DNA from 3 places in the Methylobacterium sp. ap11 genome. Region 1 is predicted to be linked to each of the others. Evidence: riboswitches for the same ligand, from Rfam matches in the RefSeq annotation. Region 1 holds a riboswitch; each other region holds the start of a gene.
The links. A riboswitch is a leader RNA that binds a small molecule or an ion and turns the genes downstream of it on or off. The one in region 1 is predicted to bind thiamine pyrophosphate.
Positions count from the first base shown of each region.

Region 1 (3,254 bases):
GCGATCCAGCGCCTGGTCCAGGAGGGCCTCCTGCGCGCGGAGCCCCATCGCGGGGTCTTCGTCGTCGATCTCGCCGACGACGACATCGTCGACATCTACTTCACCCGCAAATCCCTCGAGATCGCGGCGATCCGGCGGGTGATGGCCGATCCGCGCCGCATCGCCCTCGCGGACGAGCTGATGGGGCTGACCGACCGGATGGCCGTTCTCCTCGGCAGCGGCGACTGGGCCGAGATCGCCGACCTCGACCTGCATTACCACCGGCGCATCGTCGAGGAGGCCCGGAGCGAGCGTTTGTCGCGCGGTTACAACACGCTCCAGGCCGAGACCCGCCTCTGTCTGCGGCTCATGATGGCGGGCTATCGCCAGAACCGCGCGCTCATCGAGGAGCACGAGCGCCTCGCCCGCTTCATCGGCGACGGACACCCGGACGAGACCGAGGCGGAGATGGACGCCCATTTCGGCGATCCCGTCCGCATCCTGGAGCGCGGCCGGACGGCGATGCGCGAGGCCCCCGACCTTCCGGGCCTCAGCCGCGCGCCGGAATCCGCGCGATCGCCTTGATCTCGAAGGCGAAGCCCGCGAGCCACGTCACCCCGACGGCGGTCCAGTTCGGGTAGGGCGGCGCGCCGATCACCCGGTCGCGCACCCGCATCACCGCGTCGAACTGCGCCTCCGGGTCGGTGTGGAAGGTCGTGACGTCGACCACGTCGTCGAAGGTGCAGCCTGCCGCCTCCAGCACGGCGTCGAGCCGCGCGAAGGCACGGGCGACCTGGGCCTCGAAATCCGGCTCGGGCGAGCCGTCCTCGCGGCTGCCGACCTGGCCGGAGACGAACAGCAAGTCGCCGGAGCGGATCGCCGCCGAGTAGCGGTGCTTGTCGTAGAGCGCCTGCCGGCCGGGCGGGACGATCGCGTCGCGGGTCGAACGGGTCTGCGCCATGGATTGCTCCTCCGGACCGCGATTTGATATACGGGCCGTATGCGATTGAGCATGGATACGCGCCGTATGTCAATTCACATACGCGACGTATGCCAAATGACATGCGCGGCGTATGCCGATGGAGGCGGATCGGGTGGCGGGACGACGCGCGCAGATGATGGAGGAGACGCGGGCCAGGCTGATCGAGGCCGCCCGGCAGGCTTTCGCGGCGAGGGGCTTCGCCGCGTCCTCGATGGACGACCTGACCGCCGCGGCCGGGCTGACGCGCGGCGCGCTCTATCACAATTTCGGCGACAAGAAGGGCCTGCTCCAGGCGGTCATCGACCGGATCGACGCCGAGATGGCGGCGCGCCTGGCCGTCGTCGGCGAGCGGGCGCAGACCCCGTGGCAGGGCCTCCTCGACGAGTACCGGGCCTATATCGAGATGGCGCTGGAGCCGGAGATCCAGCGCATCGTGCTCCTCGACGGGCCGGCGGTGCTGGGCGATCCCTCGACCTGGCCGAGCCAGAATGCGTGCCTCACCGAGACGACGCGCCGCATCCGGGCGCTCGTCGCCGGCGGCGCGATCCCCCCCGTCGACCCGGAGGCGGCGGCGCGCCTCCTCAACGGCGCCTCGCTCCACGCCGCCCTCTGGGTCGCGGCGTCGGACGCCCCGGAGGCGACCCTGGCCAAGGCCCTCGACGCCTTCCGGCGCCTCGCCGAGGGGCTGGCGCGGCCGTAAGGCCTCGCCTTGACACCCGCCCCCCCGCCCCCCACTGTCCGGCCTTCCCAGGGGAGCCTCGCGAGGAGGCTGAGATTCCGCCGGCCCGGACCCGTCCGGGCGCCGCGGTGACCCTATGAACCTGATCCGGGTCATGCCGGCGGAGGGATGCGGGACCGGCACGGCCGCCATGGCGCCGCCACGAGGGCGCTGCCGCCAGCCGTCTTTTCGCGCAGGATCTCACGCCCGGCACGGCCGACGCCCACGATGGGGCGCGAGGTGGCCGTGATGTCGCAAGCGGAGATCGTCGAGGCCCTGGTCGACTTCATCGGTCGGCCGGGGGCGGACGAGGCGGAGTTCGAGGCGATGGCGCTGCGGCTCTTCGCCCACCAGTACGCGCACAACGCCCCCTATCGCCGCTTCGCCCAGGCGCGCGGGCGCACGCCGCTCAGCGTGCGGCGCTGGCGCGACATCCCGGCGGTCCCGATCAAGGCGTTCAAGGACCTCACCCTGAGCTGCTGCCCGGCCGACGAGGCCGAGCGGGTGTTCATGACGAGCGGCACCACCGGCAGCGGGCGCGGCCGCAGCTACCACCCGACGCTCGCGGTCTACGACCGCTCGATGCTCGCGGGCTTCGCCGCCCGGGTGATGCGTGGGCGCGACACGATCCGCATGGGCCTGCTGTTTCCCGACGAGGCGACGCTCCCGAACTCGTCGCTCGCCCACTACCTGGCCCTGGCCAAGGCGCGTTTCGGGACGCCAGACAGCGCGGTCTTCGTCGGCCCCGGCGGGCTCGACCTCGACGGGCTGCTGGCGGCGCTCGCGGAGGCGGAGGCCTCGGGCGAGCCCTATGCGCTGCTCGGCGCGACCTACGCCTTCGTGCCGGTGATGGACGCCCTCGCGGCGCAGGGCCGCCGCATCGCCCTGCCGCCCGGCAGCTTCCTGTTCGACACAGGCGGCTTCAAGGGCCAGTCGCGGGAGATCGAGCCCGACGCCTTCTACGACGGACTCTCGCGGACCTTCGGAGTGCCCCGCGAGGCCTGCCTCAACATGTACGGCATGACCGAGCTGAGCACCCAGTTCTACGACGACGGCAACGCGGTCTGCCCGCCGGTGAAGTCCGGCCCGCACTGGATCCGCAGTCGCGTCGTCGATCCGCTGACCGGCCGGGACCTGCCCGAGGGCGAGACCGGCGTGCTGGTCCACCACGACCTCGCCCATTTCAACTCGGTCTCGGCGATCCTGACCGAGGATGCCGGGGTGATCGTGCCGGGCGGCTTCCGGCTGCTCGGCCGGGTCGAGGGCTCGGCCTCCCGCGGCTGCTCGGTCGCGGTGGCCGAGTTCCTGGCCGCCGCGCAAGGATGAACGACGAAGGCATGAGCGATTGCGGGATGAGCGCGGTCGAGGAGGCCGGCTACCTGCCGGGGCCGTTCGCCGGCATGGCCGGCCGGCGGGTCGTCGTGCACCGGGCCTGGGGCGAGACGGTCGCGGTCGCCCTGCCGGTGCTCGACGAGACCCGGGCCCGGTCGCTCTGCGCCCATATCCGGGCCCGCGCACAGGATACCCTGCGGGGCATGGAGACCGCCCGCATCGTCGCGGCGATCGACCGGGCGA
Region 1 is NZ_FOEB01000013.1:24,109-27,362, reverse strand. Features, by position in the region: gene BMX97_RS19035 (GntR family transcriptional regulator) at 1-564, shown strand, start outside; gene BMX97_RS19030 (RidA family protein) at 530-940, opposite strand; gene BMX97_RS19025 (TetR/AcrR family transcriptional regulator) at 1,095-1,661, shown strand; TPP riboswitch at 1,709-1,811, shown strand; gene BMX97_RS19020 (LuxE/PaaK family acyltransferase) at 1,929-3,005, shown strand; gene BMX97_RS19015 (acyl-CoA reductase) at 3,017-3,254, shown strand, end outside.

Region 2 (3,254 bases), on a different contig from region 1:
CCGCTCCGACGCCCACGGCCGCGGCGGACGGGTCGGAGGCGAGCGACATTCCGATCGGCCTGTTTCGCGAATGCGTGGCCCTGCGCGACTGGCTGCTCAGCGAGGGCGCGCGGCTGCCGGAATCCGGCGATCTCCTGGCCGGCATGGCCGAGCGGTTGAACGACCTCGGCGTGCCGGTCGACCGGGCGACCACCGCCATCGACGCCCTGCACTCGGACTATTCCGGCGTAGGCCGGTTCTGGACCCGGGAGGACGGCGTCAGCTTCCGCCTCTTTCCCCACGGCGAGGCGACCGAGAAGGCGCTCTCGCGCAGCCCGTTCGCGCATGTCTACGCCACCGGGCAGTGGCTGATCCTCGATCTACGCGAGACGCCCGACGACCGGTTCAGCATCGTCCCGGAGCTTAAAGGCGCGGGCTACACCCACTACATCACCGTGCCGCTGTTCTTCACCAACGGCACCAGGAACGGCGTCACCTTCGCGACCCGCGATCCCCGCGGCTTTCGCGACGACGACCTCGCCATCCTGCGCTTCATCGTGCCGACCCTGTCGGCCGTGATGGAGATGCGCGGCCTCAACGCCCGGCTCGACCACGTGCTGCGGGTCTATGTCGGCGACGGGCCGCACCAGGCGATCCTCGCCGGCTTCATCCGCCGCGGCCAGGTCGAGCGGATCCGCTCGGCGATCCTGTTCGCCGACATGCGCGGCTACACCCACCTCACCGACGCGCTCACGCCCGAGGCCTCGGTGGAATTGCTCAACACCTATTTCGACTGCCTGGTGCCGCCGATCGAGAGCGAGGGCGGCGAGGTCTTGAAATACATGGGCGACGGGCTCCTCGCGATCTTCCGCGAGAGCGGCGACGACCTCGGCGGCGCGGCGCAGGGCGCGCTCTCGGCCGCGCAGGCCGCGCTGCGTCGCGTCGAGGAGGCCAACCGCGCCGGGCGCTTTCCCACCCGCATCGAGATCGGCATCGCGCTCCACCACGGCGAGGCGGCCTACGGCAATGTCGGCTCCGGCGCCCGGCTCGATTTCACCGTCATCGGCCGCGACGTGAATCTGGCGAGCCGGCTCGCCAAGCTCAACAAGATCCTGTCCGAGCCGCTCCTGATGTCGAAGCCCTTCGTCGACTTCCTGTGGGGCGATCCCGAGCTGCTCGGCACCCATCCCCTCGACGGCATCGCCGAGGAGATGGCGATCTACCGGCCCGGCAAGGGTTGCTGATTGAAGGGCTGCCGATTTCGCGCCGCCCGGCACGGCGGGCGGTCGCAGGCGGTTGACGAACCGGCTCCCGCTCGCCAAATTCCGGCCGTTCCAGGGAGATCCCCGGCAAGGGGCTGAGACACCGCTGGACTGCAGGCCCTTCGGCCTCGGTCGGCGCGGAAATCCTTCGAACCTGATCCGGCTCATACCGGCGTAGGGATTGGACAGGCCGTCTCAGGCCCCGCGCATCATCCGGCCACCGGGCGCTGTCCAACTCTCTTCGGGCCACCGTGGAGACGAGGGTGCACGCGACCAGGGCGCAGACGATCGGACGGCGGAGCGGGCCGGCCACATCCCCGGGGACCGACCGCCTGCCGGAGCGCGCCGATGTCGCGGTGATCGGCGCCGGGCTGATCGGGCTCTCGGTCGCGTGGCGGCTCGCCCGCGCGGGCCTCGCCGTCGCGGTGATCGAGCGCGGCAGAGCCGGGGACGGGGCGAGCCTTGCCGCCACCGGCATGCTGGCGGCGGCCGCCGAGCACGAGCCCGGCGGCGAGGGCTTGTCGCCGCTCTGCGTCGAGAGCCAGCGCCTCTGGCACCCGTTTCGCGACGAGCTGGAGGCCGAATCCGGTCTCACCATCGATTACCGCCGCGAGGGCACGCTCGTGATCGCGCTCGGCCGCGACGAGGTCGAGCGCCTGCGTTTCCGCCACGAACTGCAGCGGCGCGACGGGCTTAACGCCGAGTGGCTGTCGGGCCCTGCGGTGCGCGCCCGCGAGCCGGGCCTGCGCCCCACCGTCACCGCCGGCCTCTTCTGCCCCGACGACCACCAGGTCGACCCCGCCCGGGTGATGGCGGCCCTGCGCCAGGCGCTGCGGGCGGCCGGCGGGTGGCTCGTCGAGGAGACGACCGTCACGGCGCTCACCCGCGAGGGCGGGCGCGTCACCGGCATCGAGACCTCGGCCGGCGCGCTGCGGGCCGGCACCACGGTGCTGGCCTCCGGGGCCTGGGCCGGGGAGGGGGGGCTGATCCCCGATCTCGCCCTGCCGGTGCGCCCGCTTAAGGGCCAGTCGGTGGCGCTGCAGATGACGCCGCGCAGCGGCCACCTCTCCCACGTCGTCTGGACCGAGCAGGTCCACATGGCGCCGAAGGCCGACGGCACGCTGATCGTCGGCGCCACCGTGGAGGAGACCGGCTTCGACCCCCACCTCACCGCCGGCGGGCTCTACGCCCTGCTGGAGGGCGCCCGGCGCGCCCTCCCGGGCGTCGAGGAGATGCGGGTGGTCGGCGTCTGGAGCGGCTTTCGCCCGACCTCCGACGACGACGCCCCGATTCTCGGCGAGGCGCGGCCGGGCCTCGTGCTCGCCGCCGGCCATCACCGCAACGGCTACCTGCTCGCCCCCGTCACCGCCGAGGCGGTCGCCGCCCTGGTCCTGCGCGGCGAGACGCTGCCGGTCGCCGCGCCCTTCGGCCTTGCCCGCTTCACCCCGTCCTCCCGCGAGACCCCATGAAGATCCTCGTCAACGGCGAGCCCCGCGACAGCGCGGCCGCCACCCTCGACGCCCTGTGGCGCGAGGAGACCGCCGACCTCGATCTGCCCGGCCCCCAGGGCTTCGCCATCGCCCTCAACGGCGCCGTGGTGCGCCAGCGCGCCTGGGCCGAGACGCCGCTCGGCGAGGGCGACCGCGTCGAGATCGTGCGCGCCATGCAGGGTGGGTAGTGGTTGTCAGATCGTTCAATGGGGTCGCGCAGCATCACGGACGCTTTCTCCTTCCCCCACTCTCGACCTCATCCTGAGGTGTCAGTCCATCAGAGATGGACTGACCTCGAAGGAGGGCTCCAGGGATCGCAGCGGCTTCTGGAGCCCTCCTTCGAGGCTCAGCGATCTTCGATCGCCCGCACCTCAGGATGAGGTCGTGGGCGGGATATCGGCAACACGCTCCTACGAACTGCCTATGAAATCTGGAGAAACCCCATGACCGACTCCCACGACGACCCGTTCGTCATCGCCGGCACGACGCTCGCCTCGCGCCTCCTCATCGGCACCGCCGGCTA
Region 2 is NZ_FOEB01000002.1:367,107-370,360, forward strand. Features, by position in the region: gene BMX97_RS04135 (adenylate/guanylate cyclase domain-containing protein) at 1-1,223, shown strand, start outside; TPP riboswitch at 1,307-1,440, shown strand; gene thiO (glycine oxidase ThiO) at 1,529-2,710, shown strand; gene thiS (sulfur carrier protein ThiS) at 2,707-2,919, shown strand; gene BMX97_RS04150 (thiazole synthase) at 3,175-3,254, shown strand, end outside.
Region 2: linked by a shared signal. The riboswitch ahead of thiO (glycine oxidase ThiO) and the one ahead of BMX97_RS19020 (LuxE/PaaK family acyltransferase) in region 1 are both predicted to bind thiamine pyrophosphate.

Region 3 (3,254 bases), on a different contig from region 1:
GATGGCGAGCGCGCCCGCGGCGCCGAGCATCAGGCTCACCACCGGCAGGCTCGCGAGCGTCGGGTGGGAGGTGAGCCCGGTCGGCGTAAAGACGAGGACGGCCTCGATCAGCGCCCAGGCCGCGAGGCCGGCGAGCGCGAGGCCGGAGCGCGCCCGCACCCAGTCGGCCAGGGCGAAGATCCGGGCGGCGAACAGGTAGCCGGCGACGAAGTAGACCAGCCGGTCGCAGAACTCGTCGATCAGGGTCGAGCCGGTATGGACCGGGGCGAGCTGGAGAAGCGCCGCGCCGATCAGCAGCACCGGCCAGGGCAGCCGGCGCAGGAGCTTGACGACGACCGAGAACACCGCCAGCAGGTAGATGAACCACAGGGTCGAGTAGGGCTCGATCAGGCCGTGGGCGAGGTGGGCCAGGAACGCGCCGGGCCCGGCGCCGTCGGTGATCTGGCCGTACTTCACCGCGGACTGGAGCACCATCCACAGCAGGTAGAAATACGCGAAGTGGACGATGCGCCGGTCGGCGAAGAGGCGCCAGTCGCGGTCGACGACACGGCCGACGAACAGGCCGGAGAGCAGGAAGAAGTCCGGGATCCGGAACGGCTTGGCGAACTCCACGACGTGGTGCATGAAGCCCTCGCCGCCCATCGCCTCGCCGACCCCGAGGGTGGAGTGCATCATCACGACGAGGATGATGCAGATGCCCTTGGCGACGTCGACCCAGGCGAGGCGCCCGGTGCCCGGTGCGGCCCCGGCGCGCGGGCGCACCGGATCGTCCGGCCGGACCGAGAGGGCGGGTTCGGTGTTGGGGCGGACGGACATCGGGCGTCTCCGGAGGTTCGGCCGGAAGGCTGCCAGGGAGACGTAAAGATCGGATCGGGCCCGATCCCGCGAATCGCGCCCAAATGCGAAAGACGGGATTTACCCTGATCGGCCGCGGCGAGCCCTCCGCTACCGAACGCTGCGCTTCGTCTCCCGGCGCGTCCGGGTCATCCGCGTCGCGGCGTGGAAGTCGTCGGGCTTCGTCCGCACCCAGGCCAGGAAGCGGGCGATCTCCGGCTCGGCCCGCAGGCTCTCGACGTCGCTGAGCCGCCGCGCCAGCTCCGCCTCGCTGTGCCGGGCATGGATCGCCGAGTGGCAGATCTGGTGCAGTTGCACGGTCTCGCCGTGGGTGCCGCCCTTCAGCTTCGGCGTCAGGTGGTGGCGGCTCTGGCGGGCGCCGGACGGGATCGGCCGCTCGCAGAGCGGGCAGATCACCGCCGGGCGGGTTGCCGGGCCATGGGTCGAGGGGTCGTCGTCGTTCCAGCGCCGCTCTCGGCGTCCCAAGGCCTGCTCCTCTGCAAGGGCGGGGGTGGATCGTCCGTATCTGGGTCGCCGGGCGGGCGGGGCGCAAGGTCGCGCGGGTCATGTCGCGGGAGCACCGATGCCGCAGTTCTCGGACTCCATGCCGTCCCTTGCGGCAGAACCCCCCGGACCGGCGATTGACAAACCTCACACCCGGCGGGAGATTGATCCCGTTACCGAGGGGAGCCCCGCCAACGGGGGCTGAGATTGGACGAGCGCGCGTCCTGACCCTTGAACCTGATCCGGTTCGTACCGGCGGAGGGACGGGAACCTGCCATGACCGACGTGACCCGTGCGTCCTCGCGCCTCGAGGCCGGATCGTCTCCCAGGGAGAGATCCATGAACGCACCGATCCCCGCCCACAATCTTCCCCCCAAAGATCTTCCCAAGGATCTTCCGAAGACCGTCACCACCGGGCCGGTCACCGGCTCGGTGAAGGCCTATGCGGCCCCGCGCGGGCGCCCCGACCTGCGCGTGCCCTACCGCGAGATCGCCCTGACGGACCCGGGCGAGGCCCCGGTGCGGGTCTACGATCCCTCCGGCCCCTATACCGAGACCGACGCGCGCATCGACCTCTCCGCCGGGCTGCCCGAGATCCGCGCCGGCTGGCTCGCCGCCCGCGGCTACGGGGCGGTGGCGCCCCGGGCGGTCAAGCCCGAGGATAACGGCTTCGTGGCCAAGGACCGGCTGGTGGCGCCGTGCCCGGCCGCCCGCACCGTGCGGCGCGGGGCGCCCGGCCAGCTCGTCACGCAGTACGAGTTCGCCCGGGCCGGGATCGTCACCGAGGAGATGATCTACGTCGCCCACCGCGAGAACCTGTGCCGCGAGGCGATGCTGGCCCAGGCAGAGGACAAGATCGCCGACGGCGAGAGCTTCGGGGCCGCGATCCCGCCCTTCATCACCCCCGAATTCGTGCGCGACGAGGTGGCGCGCGGGCGGGCGATCATCCCGGCCAACATCAACCACACCGAGGTCGAGCCGATGGCGATCGGCCGCAACTTCCTCGTCAAGATCAACGCCAACATCGGCAACTCGGCGGTGACCTCCTCGGCCGCCGAGGAGGTCGAGAAGATGGTGTGGGCGATCCGCTGGGGCGCCGACACCGTCATGGACCTCTCGACCGGCCGCAACATCCACAACATCCGCGGCTGGATCCTGCGCAACGCTCCGGTGCCGATCGGCACGGTGCCGATCTACCAGGCGCTGGAGAAGGTCGGCGGCGATCCGCTCAAGCTCGACTGGGAGGTGTTCAAGGACACCCTGATCGAGCAGGCCGAGCAGGGGGTGGACTACTTCACCATCCATGCCGGCGTGCGCCTCGCCCACGTGCCGCTCACCGCGCGGCGCGTCACCGGCATCGTCTCGCGCGGCGGCTCGATCATGGCGCGCTGGTGCCTCGCCGGGCACCGGGAATCGTTCCTCTACGAGCGCTTCGAGGAGATCTGCGACATCTGCCGGGAGTACGACGTGTCGTTCTCGCTCGGCGACGGGCTGCGCCCGGGCTCGATCGCGGATGCCAACGACGCGGCGCAGTTCGCCGAACTGGAGACGCTCGGCGAGCTCACCAAGGTCGCCTGGGGCAAGGGCTGCCAGGTGATGATCGAGGGCCCCGGCCACGTCCCGATGCACAAGATCAAGGTCAATATGGACAAGCAGCTCGCCGAGTGCGGCGAGGCGCCGTTCTACACGCTCGGCCCGCTGACCACCGACGTGGCGCCCGGCTACGACCACATCACCTCGGGGATCGGCGCGGCGATGATCGGCTGGTTCGGCACCGCGATGCTCTGCTACGTGACCCCCAAGGAGCATCTCGGCCTGCCCAACCGCGACGACGTGAAGACCGGCGTCGTCACCTACAAGATCGCCGCGCATGCCGCCGACCTCGCCAAGGGCCACCCGGCCGCGCAGGTCCGGGA
Region 3 is NZ_FOEB01000008.1:133,353-136,606, forward strand. Features, by position in the region: gene BMX97_RS14040 (acyltransferase family protein) at 1-816, opposite strand, end outside; gene BMX97_RS14045 (HNH endonuclease family protein) at 946-1,320, opposite strand; TPP riboswitch at 1,508-1,619, shown strand; gene thiC (phosphomethylpyrimidine synthase ThiC) at 1,678-3,254, shown strand, end outside.
Region 3: linked by a shared signal. The riboswitch ahead of thiC (phosphomethylpyrimidine synthase ThiC) and the one ahead of BMX97_RS19020 (LuxE/PaaK family acyltransferase) in region 1 are both predicted to bind thiamine pyrophosphate.